Regions from separate parts of the Sporosarcina sp. QA0331 genome, predicted to be linked through region 1. Evidence: riboswitches for the same ligand, from Rfam matches in the RefSeq annotation. Region 1 holds a riboswitch; the other holds the start of a gene.

Region 1 (7,622 bases):
GCACAATGGTTTTCACCGTCTTGCTAGGCATGATTTTCGGGACACTTAGTGGCTACTACGGCGGCAAAATCGACAGTATTATTATGCGGATCACGGATTTGTTTCTAGCTTTACCGTTTCTCGTCTTAGCACTGACAATCATTGCCCTTTTGAAAAAAGTTACGATCGGGCTGTTCGTTGTTATCATTGCAGTTACTAGCTGGCCGACATTATCGAGGATTATTCGTGGTACTTTCCTTTCCTTACGTGAACAGGAATTTGTCCTTGGCGCAAGAGCAATCGGTGCAAGCGACTTCAGAATCATCTTCAGACACTTTTTACCGAATGCAATTGGGCCAATCATTGTAAACGCGACATTATTAATGGCTGCAATGATTATCGTCGAATCCGGACTTAGCTTCATCGGCATGGGAATTCCCCAACCGACACCGACATGGGGAAATATGATTTCAGAGGCGCAAGGTTTACGTATTCTACGGTATCATCCTGAAGCGTGGATTCCGCCAGGTCTCGCAATTCTCCTAACGGTTCTCAGTATCAACTTCATTGGGGACGGACTAAGAGACGCGTTCGATCCAAAAAGTGATAGACGATAAAATGTATAATCCTGATCAAACTCCGTGACGACATTTTCTGTAGTTTTTAATTAATACTAAACTAAAAGGGGCGAAGGGAAATTCAATATTTTCCATTCGCCTGTTTTAGTATAACGACTTTCTAGACAACCACTTTTGCTTCACCTACAAGTAATGATATAGCCGGCTTCATAGGAAATTATCAATATAAGAAAAAGTTATATATGGTATTATAAGAATAATACTATAAGTATTGGCCACTGAAGGCATGCTCATAAAAAGTCCGATTGTAACGGACGGCTCAAAAGTGACTGTCGGCTTTAAGGAAGACGAGTTTCAAGAAGTATGGGGAGCATAATATACTTTCTTGTCTTTAGCTTCGGAATATGTCAAAATTGAATGTGAATCAATAAATGTTTACTTATGGAGGGTTATGGGATGAGCACACCTAAAGACTTGCGTTATTCAGAAGAACACGAGTGGGTAAAGGATGAAAGCGGAAAGTATCGTATCGGTATTACTCATTTTGCACAATCCGAACTTGGCGATATCGTATTCGTTGAATTGCCACAAGTTGGGGATGAGTTGAAAGCAGACGAGCCGTTCGGAAGTGTTGAATCGGTGAAAACAGTATCTGAACTTTACGCTCCGATTAGCGGTAAAGTCGTCGAAGTGAACGAAGAATTGGAAGACAGCCCTGAATTGGTGAACGAATCTCCATATGAAGGTGCTTGGATGGTTGTTGTAGAAGCTTCGGATGAATCTGAGCTTGACGCACTTATGTCAGCTGAAGACTACGAAAAAATGACTGTCGGCGAGTAATCGTCAAAGTAGCGCCTGGATCTATGACTCCGGCGCTTTTTTCAATATCCCCACGTCTAGACTTCGGTCGCCAGAAGCCCAGGTCATACGTCAAAGCTGCTTTGTGGCAAAAAGCGTCACTCCGCATCTTTACCTTATGCCTGTCGCTTCTAGTCAGGCGCCCTACGCTTTTATTAAAGGAGGGCTGGAAAAATGGACAGTCAAAAAGTCTTGATCGTTGAAGGCGGATCGGACCGGAAAAGATTGCAGAAAGTGCTTGCGGAACCGGTTGAAATCATTTGCACGAACGGGACAGTCAGTCCGTATCGGGTCGAGGAGATGCTCACGCCTTATGAGGAGTTTGAACTGTTCGTTTTTCTAGATGCCGATGAGTCGGGGGATAAGATCCGCACTTTATTCAAAAGGTATTTTCCTGAAGCGATACACCTTTATACGGAACGAACGTACCGCGAAGTTGAAACAACTCCATACCGTGTGCTTGCAGCCGTCCTCCTAGCTGCAAATTTTGAAGTGCATCCCGAATTTTTACTTTGAAGGTGATAAATAGTGGCCAATATCGAAAACTGGACACGTGAACAATGGGAAAAGAGCAAAGACGATTTTCCAAAATCGATTTTTTATTTATATACACCAATGTGCGGAACATGTGCAATTGCTTCAAAAATGATGGAAGTCATTGCTGCTATGAAGCCTGACTTGCCCATTGGAAAGGCGGACTTGAATTATGTAGAAGAGCTCGCTGTTGATTATGAAATTGAAAGCGTCCCTTGTTTACTAATTCAGAAGGATGGAGAAGTGGTACATAAGATCTATGCGTTCCATTCTATTCCGCATCTTCTCGAAAAGATAGGTTGACATACTGCCGAGAGACATGATATAAGTATAGCTATTAACTTTAACTGAATATGTCGCTCTTATAAAGAGAGGTGGAGGGAAGTGCCCTATGAAGCCCGGCAACCGTCACGAAAGTGAAATGGTGCCAAGTCACACAAAGCATTTGCTTTGAGAGATGAGAGATCGGATGGACGTTTATTTTTATAAAACGTAGTAGCCTTTCTGCTTGTCTGCAGAAAGGTTTTTATTTTGGACAAGATAGTAGTAGAGGTGATAATGATGATTCAATTGAAAGACGTTAAGAAAAGTTTTGGTGCAACGAACGATGAAATCTTGGCGGTAGATGATGTCTCCTTAACGATTGATGAGGGAGAGATCTTCGGCATCATCGGTTATAGTGGTGCTGGGAAAAGTACATTGATCCGCTTATTGAATGGTCTTGAGACACCAACAACTGGGACAATCAAAATTGGAAACCGTGAAATTTCGGCATTCACAGGTAAAGAGCTTCGGGAAGCAAGACAAAAAATCAGCATGATTTTTCAACACTTCAACTTGCTCTGGTCCCGGACTGTTAAGCAGAATATAGCTTTTCCGCTTGAAATCGCTGGAGTGAAAAAAGCGGAACGGGAACGAAAAGTGGCGGAACTGATCGAGCTTGTCGGTCTGAGCGGCAGAGAAAATGCTTATCCATCGGAACTGTCAGGCGGTCAAAAGCAACGTGTCGGTATCGCAAGGGCGTTGGCGAACGATCCAGAAGTGCTGCTTTGTGATGAAGCGACTTCCGCGTTAGACCCGGAAACGACAGATGCTATTCTTGATCTTCTAACAAGTATTAATGAACGGCTCGGGCTGACAATTGTGCTCATCACACATGAAATGCATGTCATCCGGAAAATCTGTCATCGCGTGGCGGTCATGGAAGCTGGAAAAGTAGTTGAAATCGGTCTGGTTCTTGAAGTATTTCAATCACCGCAAGCACCGATTACAAAGCGCTTCGTTTCCCAAGTGACGGAACCTGCGGGAACTGAACAGGTTCTTGCGCATATACCAGGAGGCACGCTCATAAAACTCGCATTTGTCGGAGAGAAGACTGAGCATCCTGTGTTGGCAAGTTTGATTCGAAAATTCGACATTGACGTAAATATCGTCCAAGGGAACATATCCCATACAAAAGGCGGCGCTTATGGCTCGCTTATATTACAGCTTCTTGGCAATGAAAATGATGTTGATAAGGCGATTGCCTATCTCCATGAGCTAGGTGTACAGACAGAGGTGATCGGCAATGATTGAAAGTTTATTTCCAAATGTAGATTGGGGAAAAATGTGGGAAGCAACTGTAGAAACGTTATATATGACGGGGCTTTCTACTTTATACACATTCGTATTCGGACTTGCATTGGGCGTTCTTCTTTTCTTATCAAGTCCAGGCCAACTATGGAAAAATAAATTGGTGTATGGCTTGACGGGAGCATTTGTGAATATTTTCCGCTCTATTCCATTTATCATTTTGATTATATTACTTATCCCGTTTACGACATTGTTGGTCGGATCAATCCGCGGTCCAGAAGCAGCAATCCCTGCTCTTGTCATCGGGGCTGCACCGTTTTATGCGCGAATGGTCATGATCGGATTGCGTGAAATCGATAGAGGTGTTGTCGAGGCAGCAAGATCGATGGGTGCGAAAACAAGTACAATTATCTTTAAAGTGTTGTTGCCTGAATCAATGCCTGCCCTTATTTCGGGAATTACGGTAACGGCGATTGCGCTTGTCGGCTATACAGCAATGGCTGGAGTCATAGGTGCCGGCGGGCTCGGGAATCTCGCGTATTACGAAGGATTCCAGCGAAGCCGCTCTGACGTGATGATTGTGGCAACTATTATTATCCTAATTGTTGTATTTGCGATTCAAATTATCGGCGATTTTGCAGTGAGGAAATTGGACAAACGATAATTTACAGGAAGCACCTGTTAATTATAAAAAACAACTACGAATGGAGAGAAAAATGATGAAAAAGATTTTATCCACATTATTATTAACGGTTCTTGTGCTCGCACTAGCAGCATGCGGAACGAAAGATAAAGAAGATGGCGCTAACAGCAATAATGCTGGTGGTAAGGAAGAGAAGACTAAAATCGTCGTCGGCGCATCCAACACGCCGCATGCTGTCATTTTGGAAGAAGTGAAGCCATTGTTGAAAGAAAAAGGCTATGACTTAGAAATCGAAACATACCAGGATTATATTTTGCCGAACAAAGACTTGGAATCAGGTCTGTTGGATGCGAACTATTTCCAAACTATCCCTTACTTGGAAAGTCAAATTGCTGATTTTGGCTACGACTTTGTCAATGCGGGTGGAATCCATATCGAACCGATGGGTGTTTATTCGAAAAAATATAAATCACTAGATGAATTGCCGGACGGTGCGACTGTCCTTATGAGCAACTCGGTTTCAGATCACGGCCGTGTGCTTGAAATGCTTGAAAAAGAAGGATTGATCACACTTGCTGAGGGTGTTGATAAAGTTAAAGCTGAACTTGATGACATCGTGGACAACCCGAAGAATCTTAAGTTTGAACCGGATTATGAAGCAGCTCTAATGCCGACACTATATAACAATAATGAAGGTGATGCTGTTCTCATCAATTCCAACTATGCAATTGATGCTGGTATAAATCCATTGGAAGATTCAATTGCTCTTGAAGAGACTGATTCACCATACGTCAACGTCATCACAGTCCGTTCAGGTGATGAAAACAGCGCAGCAATCAAAGCACTTGTAGAAGTGTTGCAAACCGAGGAAATCCAAGAGTTCATGTTGAAAGAGTGGGGCGGCTCAGTCGTACCAGTAAAATAATTTAATAAGCCGTCCGCTTCCATCTATTGGATGCAGACGGCTTTTTTTCTCCGTCAAAAGTACAATAACTCAAAATAACTGTTCCTATTTTTCCTTTACTATGATAAAGTGGTGTTGTTGTTTTTATAAACATTTGTACATCTGAGGAGGACATCTTATGAAGTGGAAGGTCGGCCTTATATGGCGAATCGTTATCGCTATAGGGCTTGCGGTGGGGCTAGGACTGTTGCTCCCGAAAATACATGAAGGATTCGCAGGTTGGTTCACAAGCTTATTTGCAACGTTCAATATGATTTTCGGCGGCTTCTTGAACTTTGTCGTACCATTTATCATTATTGCATTTATTGCACCAGGAATTGCGAAACTGGGCGCTGGATCCGGAAAACTTTTAGGGCTCGCTACAGTACTTGCATATGCCTCTACAATTGTAGCAGGGATTTTGGCATACTTCGCTGCCATGTCAATTTTACCGAGCTTCATAGGTGGCATTGGTGCTGAATCCGTTGCCGATTCAGGAAAATCACCAGCTGAAGCATTTTTTGAACTTGAAATGACACCTATTATGGGGGTCATGTCAGCATTGCTTCTCGCATTCATTTTTGGAATCGGTATGGCATCCATTAATAGCAAAACAATGCTTTCTTTCTTTGAAGAGATGCATGTTCTTATTGAAAAAGTCATTTCATTTATTATCATCCCGTTATTGCCATTCCATATTTTCGGTATTTTCCTTAACATGACACATAGCGGACAAGTTGCGAAGGTCTTATCGGTCTTTTCACTCGTCTTCGTCATGGTCATAGCATTGCATTTGCTCATGCTTGTACTTCAGTACACTGTTGCGGGGACTCTTTCAAAGAAGAATCCGTTCTACCTTATGAAAACTATGGCACCTGCATATATGACTGCAATCGGAACACAATCATCTGCAGCGACCATTCCAGTTACATTGAGACAGGCGAAAAAGACGGGTGCTTCGGAAAAAGTGACGGACTTTACGATTCCCTTGTTTGCAACGATCCATTTGTCCGGAAGTACAATCACTCTAGTATCTTGTTCAATCGGAGTATTGCTCATGAACGATATGCCGTTCAACTTCTCTAGCTATCTGCCTTTCATCCTTATGCTCGGCGTAACGATGATCGCTGCTCCTGGAGTTCCAGGCGGAGCTGTGATGGCGGCAGTAGGACTTCTTAGCACAATGCTAGGATTCGATGAATCAATGGTTGCACTCATGATCGCACTTTACATGGCACAGGACAGCTTCGGTACAGCCACTAACGTAACAGGCGACGGAGCCCTTGCAATGATCGTAGACCGCCTAACACCAAAAGTAAAAGGCGTAGAAGCGAAGTAATAATTTATTTTTAAAAGTAGAAGAGGGAACTGATTTTTCCCGACTTCTACTTTTTCTTTTATTTGTAGTTGATGTAATAGGATTTATTTAGGATTGAAGCGTAAGGTGGCGACTCCTGTGGGAAAAGCGTGTCCAGGTGAGACCCCGCAGACGCTTGCGTCGAGGAGGCTCACGGACCGCCCGCAGAAAGCGTCCACCTGGAGCGGAAATCCGTTTACTAGCAAACCAAGACAGTAAAATATATTCATTGATTCTCAATAAGCACCAGATAAATGAAAATGGGTTACTATGCAAATTATATGATGAAACGTTGAATTAATCGTATTTCTCCCACAAAACGATAATAATTCTTAATGATTTGCAACAATGTGCCGAATGCGCTAAAATTAGAATGATACTAAATAGAGAATGGTTTACCCCGTTCATCTTTATCATATTGGAGGTATTGGAATGGCAACTTTGGAAATCAAAGACCTTCACGTCGAAATTGAAGGTAAAGAAATATTGAAAGGCGTCAACCTAACAATCAATACAGGTGAGATCCATGCGATCATGGGACCTAACGGAACCGGTAAATCGACACTTGCATCTGCAATCATGGGCCACCCTAAATACGAAGTCACTTCCGGAACAGTCACGCTTGATGGCGAAGACGTGCTTGAAATGGAAGTGGATGAGCGCGCGAAAGCGGGACTATTCCTTGCAATGCAATACCCAAGTGAAATTACAGGGGTAACGAACGCAGACTTCATGCGTTCAGCAGTCAATGCACGCCGTGAAGAAGGCGATGAAATATCCCTCATGAAATTCATCCGTGAATTGGACAGCAAAATGGATGTCCTTGAAATGGATCAAGATATGGCAACACGTTATCTAAACGAAGGATTCTCAGGCGGAGAGAAAAAACGTAATGAAATCCTACAATTGATGATGCTGAAACCAAAATTTGCAGTGCTTGATGAAATCGACTCTGGACTCGATATCGATGCATTGAAAATCGTTTCTAAAGGCATTAACGAAATGCGCGGTGAAGGTTTCGGATGCTTGATCATTACTCACTACCAACGTCTCCTTAACTACATCACACCTGATTTTGTTCACGTTATGATGCAAGGCAGAGTCGTTAAATCCGGCGGAGCAGAACTTGCGAAACAGCTTGAAGAGAGCGGTTATGAT
Region 2 (7,622 bases), 1.1 Mb from region 1:
CGGATATAAATGCGAAACGGAATAATCTCTTAGAACACGTCTACGAAGATCCGATGGTACGAATACAGGTGCATCCTCCCGTACTGTCTTCACAGGCCTTGGCAATACTGCAACCGCAGTATCCCGTGTCGCTCGGATCGCCTCCGACTCAAGCCGCTTTTCCTGCTTCTCAACAAGTTCATTCAACAAAGCCTCTTTATCGCCGCCTTGCAATCGGTTCGCCAGTTCAAGCCCTTGCATCGCATCCTTTGCATAAATGACTGGTCCATCATATTCCGCGGCAATCTTCGTTTCCGTAAATCTACGGGTCAACGCAGCTCCTCCAACCATGACAGGCGTATCAATACCTGCTGCCTTAAAATCCTGAGCGGTTATCACCATTTGCTGCGCCGATTTCACAAGTAATCCGGACAACCCGATAATATCCGGCTTTTCTTTCCGGATGACATCGATGAGCGTCGCCGGCGTCACTTTAATGCCGATATCGATGACGCGATACCCGTTATTGCTCAAAATGATATCGACGAGGTTTTTCCCGATGTCGTGGACGTCGCCTTTTACGGTCGCCAAAATGATTTTCCCTTTGCCGGAATCATCCTCTTTCTTCTCCATGAACTGTTCGAGGAATGAAACGGAAGCCTTCATCACTTCTGCGCTTTGCAAAACTTCCGCAACGATCAGCTGGTTATCGTTGAATAGGCGGCCGACTTCGGACATCCCTTCCATCAAAGGTCCGTTAATGACATCGAGCGGCGTATCATACATCTTAAGCGCAGCCTCTAAATCGGGGATCAACCCTTCCTTCGTTCCTTCAACGACATAATACGCAAGCCGCTCAGGTACCGTCTTTGGAATATCGTCTTCGGTTTTCTCCTTTTTCTTATCCCGGTAGAAATCAGTGAAATCTGCTAGCGTCTGATCTGTCGTATGGAATAGAAGATCGTTCGCAAGGTTTATTTCGTTCTCGGGAATCGATGCGTAACGTTCCAACTTCTCTGTATTGACAATCGCGTAATCGAGTCCCGCCTGGGTGCAATGATACAAATACACCGCGTTCAGCACTTCCCGGCCGACAGGGGGAAGTCCGAAAGAGACGTTGCTTACACCTAGCGTCGTCAACGACCGCGGCATTTTCTCTTTGATCAGCCGGATGCCTTCGATTGTTTCAACTGCCGACCCGATGTATTGCGCATCACCTGTTCCGACAGGGAACACGAGCGGATCGAAAATGATATCTTCAGGAGCGAGTCCCCATTTGTTCACAAGCAAGTCATAGGAGCGTTCGGCGATTTCTAGTTTCCGTTCCCGCGTCACCGCCATCCCGACTTCGTCGATTGTCCCGACGACGACGGCAGCGCCAAATTTTTTCACGAGAGGAAGCACCGCGTCGAACCGTTCTTCGCCATCCTCCAAGTTGATGGAGTTGATGATTGCTTTCCCTTGGGAGAATTTCAACGCCTCTTCAATCACTTTTTCATCAGTCGAATCGATAACGAGAGGCACCTTCACCTTTTTAACGACTTCCTGCATGAAATTCTTCATATCCTCAAGTTCATCTCGGTCCGGGTTTGCAAGACAAATGTCGAGGACATGGGCACCGCCGCGCACTTGAGCACGTGCAATCTCGGAAGCTTCTTCGAACTTCTCTTCAACGATCAACCGTTTGAATTTCCTCGACCCGATGACGTTCGTCCGCTCACCGATTAACAAGGGGCGCATCGATGGGTCGTACAATAAAGGTTCGATACCCGAAACGGCATGATCATGCCCGTTCTCCGGCTTTTGTCGTGGAGCGAGTCCGTCCACCGCCTCGCGGATTGCACGAATATGGTCAGGCGTCGTTCCACAACATCCGCCAACCATGTTTAGCCATCCTTTATCCGCAAATCCTCTTAGCTTTTGCGATAACGATTCAGGCGATTCATGGTAATGGCCTTCTTCATCCGGCAGCCCGGCGTTCGGATAACAAGTGACAAAGCTCGTTGCAAGATCTGAAAGCGAGCGCAGATGATCTGTCATGAATTCCGGACCTGTCGCACAGTTCAACCCTACTGAAAGCGGCTTAATATGCTCGATGGAAATATAAAACGCTTCGATGCTTTGACCGGCCAATGTCGTTCCCATCGGCTCGATCGTCCCGGAGATCATAACGGGCAACTCAATGCCTGTTTCGTCGAATGCCCGCTTGATTCCGATCGTTCCGGCTTTTACATTGAGCATATCTTGGCTCGTTTCCATCAATAGAAGATCAGCGCCGCCTTCAATCAACGCCTTCGCCTGAACGTAGAAGTCCTCGGAAAGCTTATCGAATGTAATCCCTCCGGTGACGGACAGAGTCTTCGTAGTCGGACCGATAGCACCGGCGACGAAACGCGGCCGCTCAGGTGTCGAGTAATCGGCTGCGCACTGTTTCGCGATTTCCACAGCCTTTTTGTTGATTTCAGAAGCGCGGTGACCGAGGCTGAATTCGTCCAGTACGAGGGGAGTGCCCCCAAATGTATTTGTACAGATGATATCTGCACCCGCCTCTAAATAGGCGCGGTGGATTTTATCAAGAATATCAGGGCGGAGGATGTTCAAGTATTCATTGCAGCCTTCGTATTCTTCGCCGCCGAAATCGTCCGCGGAAAGGTCTTCCGCTTGCAGCATCGTGCCCATCGCACCGTCTATGATGAGAATTCTGTTTTTCAGTTGTTGTTCGATTGGATGTTTAGGCATGGACGATATTCCTCTCCTTCTCCGCATCAAGCTGCTTTATATGATTGATCAGTTCCAATGACATGTCATAGCGGAGGAATGGCGTAATAATGTAGATGCCGTTGAATAGCTCGGCGGCAGTGTCGATCAGTTCCTTCGCGATATTGATGCCTTCCTGAGTCGCTTTTTCACGGTCATCCCCGCAAGCGGCCATCCTTTCGAGCACCTCTTCGGATAGCTTAATGCCAGGCACTTCATGGTGCAGGAATTCCGCATTCCTTATATTCGTAAGCGGCATGATGCCGATGAAAATCGGTGTATCCAAATGCTTCGTCGCTTCGTAAATGTCGACGATTTTCTCTTTTGTATAGACGGGCTGGGTAATGAAATAATCGGCCCCACATTCAATTTTCTTTTCAAGCCGCTGAACGGCACGGTCTAGAACACGGACATTCGGATTAAATGCAGCGGCGACCGAGAATTTCGCTTTTTTGCGAAGCGGCTTGCCTGTGAAGGAAATTCCTTCGTTCAATTGTTTAATAAGCTGCAACAGCTCCATGCTTGATACATCATAGACGCTTGTAGCGCCTGGGAAGTCGCCAACCTTCGTCGGGTCGCCAGTAACAGCAAGGATGTCATGGATTCCTAGTGCATCAAGCCCCATCAAATGAGATTGCAAACCGATCAAGTTATGGTCGCGACACGTCAAGTGGACAAGCGGCCGTACGTGATGCTCATGCTTCAAAATTGAGCCCATCGCCATGTTGCTAATGCGAGGGGAGGCAAGGGAATTGTCCGCCATTGTGACGGCATCTACACCGGCTGCATATAATTTATTCGCTCCTTCGAAGTACTGCTCGGTTTCCAAATGGCGAGGGGTGTCGAGCTCTACGATGACCGTTCGCTCTGTCTTCGCTTTTATGTGAAGCGGTTCGTGTTTTGCAGGCTCCGCTTCCCGGATGACGATTGGCTTTTGTGGCGTGACGGTCTTTTCCGTTATCGGCGGCAATCCCGCCAATTGCTTTTTCGCAGCTGCAATATGTTTCGGCGTAGTTCCGCAGCATCCGCCGATGAGACGTACACCCTCTTCACGAAGAAACGTTGCTGCACGACCGAAATAGTCTGCTTCAGACGCGTAGACGATCCGGCCTTCCTCGACGTCGAGCAAGCTTGCATTCGGGGCTGCTGATAAGAATGCCCGCTCTGGAATTGTCACTTTTTCAAAAGCTTGAATCGTATGGTACGGGCCTAGCCGGCAATTAACGCCGACAATATCTGCACCTATTGATTCCAATTGGTGAAGGGCATCATTCAGATTCATCCCATTTTGCAAGATGCCGGGCTCATCCATTGCCACTTGTGCAATGAGTGGAATATCCGTCAGCTTTCGCAATTCAGTGACGACGGCCGATAGCTCTTCAAAATCATAATATGTTTCCAACAACAGTCCGTCGGGATCGCCGGAAAGCAAAACATCTGCCTGTTCGCGCATCATCGTCAACACTTCGGCGATAGAAGCGTCGCTTTTCCGGATGCCGCGCAGTCCTCCGATTGTCCCGAGCACATATTGATTGCCAGGAGTTGCTGCACGCTTTGCAATCTGAATCGCTGCCTCGTTGAATTCCTTCACTCGGTGCTCTAAACCGTAGCGGGCGAGCTTAAGGGAATTGGCGCCATATGTATTCGTCTGAATCACATCCGCCCCCGCGTCGATATACTCTCGATGGATCTTCTCAATGATTTCCGGCTTTTCAACGTTCAATTCCTCATAACTAAAGTCAATGCCATATGAATAAAGCAGCGTCCCCATTGCGCCATCTGCCACTAGTACATAATCTTTCAACCGATCAAGCAATCTCATCAGAATCATCCTCTCTTCAACTCTGCATATTCTTATACAAAAAATTTCGACAGCAATGAAAAATAAAAAAGCCTTCGCTAAAAAAGAAGGCTTTACAAGTGAAATCTCGCTCCTTCTCATCTGTCAGGCCGAAATGAACCCGCTGGAATTAGCACCTGACCGAAAACGGCTGGTTGCTGAAGCTTCGACGGGCCAGTCCCTCAGCTTCTCTTGATAAGAATTTGATATGCAGTTGTTTGAATAATTTAAAACATCATATCGTTAAATGTCTGCTACGTCAATAGGTGAATTGTGATAGAATAGGCGTATGAACAAAAAGTAGAAGGTGAATTCGTTGAGGATCTTCAAATTTTCCATTCCGATTGCACTCCTTGTCGCTGGAATTTCATGGTGGATGCTCCATAAGGATCATCAAGAAGTGCCGGGGATGTCAAGAGTGTGGATTACGGTAGGTGCAGCTATCTTAAGCGGCTTGATTGCCCATTTTTTATTTCCGAAAAGTGAAGACAAGAAGCGTTAATACAGAAATCGATAGCGACTCATGCTGTCGGTTTTTTTATTTATTTGATTTAGGTTAACTTAATTGAAAATGAAGTTGACACATTTTGAGTTAACTTATATTCTATAGTAGATAACTCAAATTACGAGGTGGATTATGACAACAGCTTCAGTGAAAACGAAAAGCGGGATGAGTGCGCTCAGTCTCGTCTACTGTGGGATGTTTGCGGCATTGATGATGATCGGGGCAAATATTACTACGTTCGTCCCATTTCTAGTAATTGGTGGGGTGCCGATCACTTTACAAACATTTTTCGCCGTGTTGGCGGGACTTCTGCTCGGTAGCCGGCTTGGGGCAACTGCGATGACGGTCTATATGATCGTCGGCTTGGCGGGGGCGCCTATTTTTTCAAAATTCCAAGGCGGGTTCGGCTTCATTCTAGTACCGACCTTTGGCTTCGTCGTCTCGTTCATATTCGTTGCGTATATTGCGGGGAAAATTGTTGAGAGGAACGGAAGTTTGCAGAGCTATGTCATTGCCGCTTTGGTTGGTATGAGTGTGAATTATCTGTTCGGAACGAATTGGATGTATGCCGCTTATAAACTTTGGGCTGCGGCGCCTGACGCCTTCACCTATAAGGTGGCTTGGATCTGGATGGTACCGCCGTTGCCGAAAGACATACTTCTGGCGATTTTAGCTGGGATTTTCGGCCACCGGATGTATAAGGTGTTGAAAGTGAGGCGTACGCGTTGACGAACTATGAGGAGTTGGCAGACCGTGTTCTTGCAGGTGATGTCTTATCAAACGTAGAAGCACGTACAATTCTGGATAGCCCGGACGATGAGCTGCTTCCATTGCTGCATGCGTCCTATAAAATTCGAAAGCGTTATTTCGGGAATAAAGTGAAACTCAACATGATCATTAACACCAAATCCGGCTTATGCCCGGAAAACTGTGGATATTGTGCACAGTCGATCGTATCAAAAGCACCAATTGAAAAATACGCAATGATGAAGCAGGAAGAAATTGTGGCGGGTGCAGAACGGGCGGTGTCCTTGAATGCGGGTACGTATTGTATCGTTGCAAGCGGGAGGGGACCGGTCAACCGGGAGCTTGAAATCGTCATTGATTCCGTCAAGGAAATTAAGGCGAAGCATAGCAATATGACTGTATGCGCTTGTTTGGGCATCTTGAAACCTGAACAGGCAAAACGTTTGAAAGAAGCTGGCGTCGATAGGTATAACCACAACATCAATACATCTGCCGCGCATCATAAAAGCATAACGACGTCTCACACGTATGACGACCGTGTGAATACGGTGGAACTGGCGAAGGAAGCAGGGATCTCGCCTTGTTCAGGCGTGATTATCGGCATGCGGGAGACGAAGGAAGACGTTATCGCGATGGCGCGCAGCTTGCATGCGATGGATGCCGATTCGATTCCTGTGAACTTCTTACATGCGGTGGATGGGACGCCCCTCGAAGGAACGAATGAGCTGACGCCGCGCTATTGCTTAAAAGTGCTTTGCTTGTTCCGCTTTATGAATCCGACTAAGGAAATCAGGATTTCGGGTGGACGTGAAGTGAATTTGCGCTCACTTCAGCCATTCGGCCTCTATCCTGCAAATTCAATATTTGTTGGAGACTATTTGACGACGGCCGGTCAGGAAAGTGACCGGGACCGGCAAATGCTCGAGGACCTTGGATTTGAAATCGACATGGCGCCGTTGGTGAAACAACCGGTTACGAATTGATTATATTAGTAAAGGGCGATCCTTCAAGTTGATGAGTCTCAACTTGGTGGGTTGCCCTTTTTCATTGATGGCGGCTGCCATAAAGAAAAGTCCTCTTGCTGCATGAAATACTCCTTCACCGAAATCGAACCGTCAAAAGGTATTGCTTCAATCGTTTCGAGCATGTCGTCAAACTGAGCTTCTGTTACTGTGGAAATGTTTCTGTTCGTTATTCGTGCAGGAAGTTGATGTTCCTTAATCGTTTTAACCCATTCTTCCAGCGATGGCTCACTGATGATGACCGTCTCGGAATATTTCATATTCCCATTTTCCTCTCGATATCGATAAAGAAGACGTGCTCCGATATAATCGTTTTTCCTTCCTTTGAACCCGGGATTCGTCCATAGGCCGATAAGCAGATCGGTTATTTGGTCGTAGCGGAAAGTGATGGATTTCGTTTCGCCGGTCCACTCATTGGCGAAATAAAGTGTGTAGCCATCTCGTTCCTCCACCTTTGTGAACGTTGTCGGCCCTTTTTGCCGGGGCAGCTTTAGAAGTTGAATGCATATCCATCCGATGAATAGGGAAATGCCGCCGAGCAGGGCTGCCAGTAGCCACTCTCCATCCAAAAATGTATCTACGGCCAAGTATAATAGAACGATGCCAAACGCTCCGAAGCCGATAAGGGCTAGATAATAATAAACTTTTTTAGCTGCTGACATTTTGCCTGGCAGCTTATCGGTGCTAAAAACATTCGTCTGCATAATAACTCAACTCCTTTCTCTCATATCTTGTACGGAAGTTCGGGGCGGTAGGATTCAAAAACTTGGTC

Evidence for each region. Region 1 has a riboswitch for S-adenosylmethionine ahead of AC0L13_RS13410 (methionine ABC transporter ATP-binding protein). Riboswitches for the same ligand answer to the same signal wherever they lie in the genome.
Region 2: linked by a shared signal. The riboswitch ahead of AC0L13_RS18900 (bifunctional homocysteine S-methyltransferase/methylenetetrahydrofolate reductase) and the one ahead of AC0L13_RS13410 (methionine ABC transporter ATP-binding protein) in region 1 are both predicted to bind S-adenosylmethionine.

Annotation. Positions count from the first base shown of each region.
Region 1 covers NZ_CM147850.1:2,646,686-2,654,307, reverse strand. The annotation lists gene opp4C (oligopeptide ABC transporter permease) at 1-596, shown strand, start outside; partial or broken gene AC0L13_RS13430 (ArsC/Spx/MgsR family protein) at 826-933, shown strand; gene gcvH (glycine cleavage system protein GcvH) at 1,014-1,397, shown strand; gene AC0L13_RS13420 (toprim domain-containing protein) at 1,590-1,931, shown strand; gene AC0L13_RS13415 (thioredoxin family protein) at 1,944-2,252, shown strand; SAM riboswitch class I at 2,309-2,413, shown strand; gene AC0L13_RS13410 (methionine ABC transporter ATP-binding protein) at 2,511-3,524, shown strand; gene AC0L13_RS13405 (methionine ABC transporter permease) at 3,517-4,185, shown strand; gene AC0L13_RS13400 (MetQ/NlpA family ABC transporter substrate-binding protein) at 4,241-5,089, shown strand; gene AC0L13_RS13395 (dicarboxylate/amino acid:cation symporter) at 5,247-6,446, shown strand; gene sufC (Fe-S cluster assembly ATPase SufC) at 6,897-7,622, shown strand, end outside.
Region 2 covers NZ_CM147850.1:3,705,055-3,712,676, reverse strand. The annotation lists gene metH (methionine synthase) at 1-2,718, opposite strand, end outside; gene AC0L13_RS18900 (bifunctional homocysteine S-methyltransferase/methylenetetrahydrofolate reductase) at 2,711-4,558, opposite strand; SAM riboswitch class I at 4,672-4,778, opposite strand; gene AC0L13_RS18895 (histidine kinase) at 4,893-5,078, shown strand; gene AC0L13_RS18890 (biotin transporter BioY) at 5,214-5,810, shown strand; gene bioB (biotin synthase BioB) at 5,807-6,811, shown strand; gene AC0L13_RS18880 (hypothetical protein) at 6,850-7,554, opposite strand.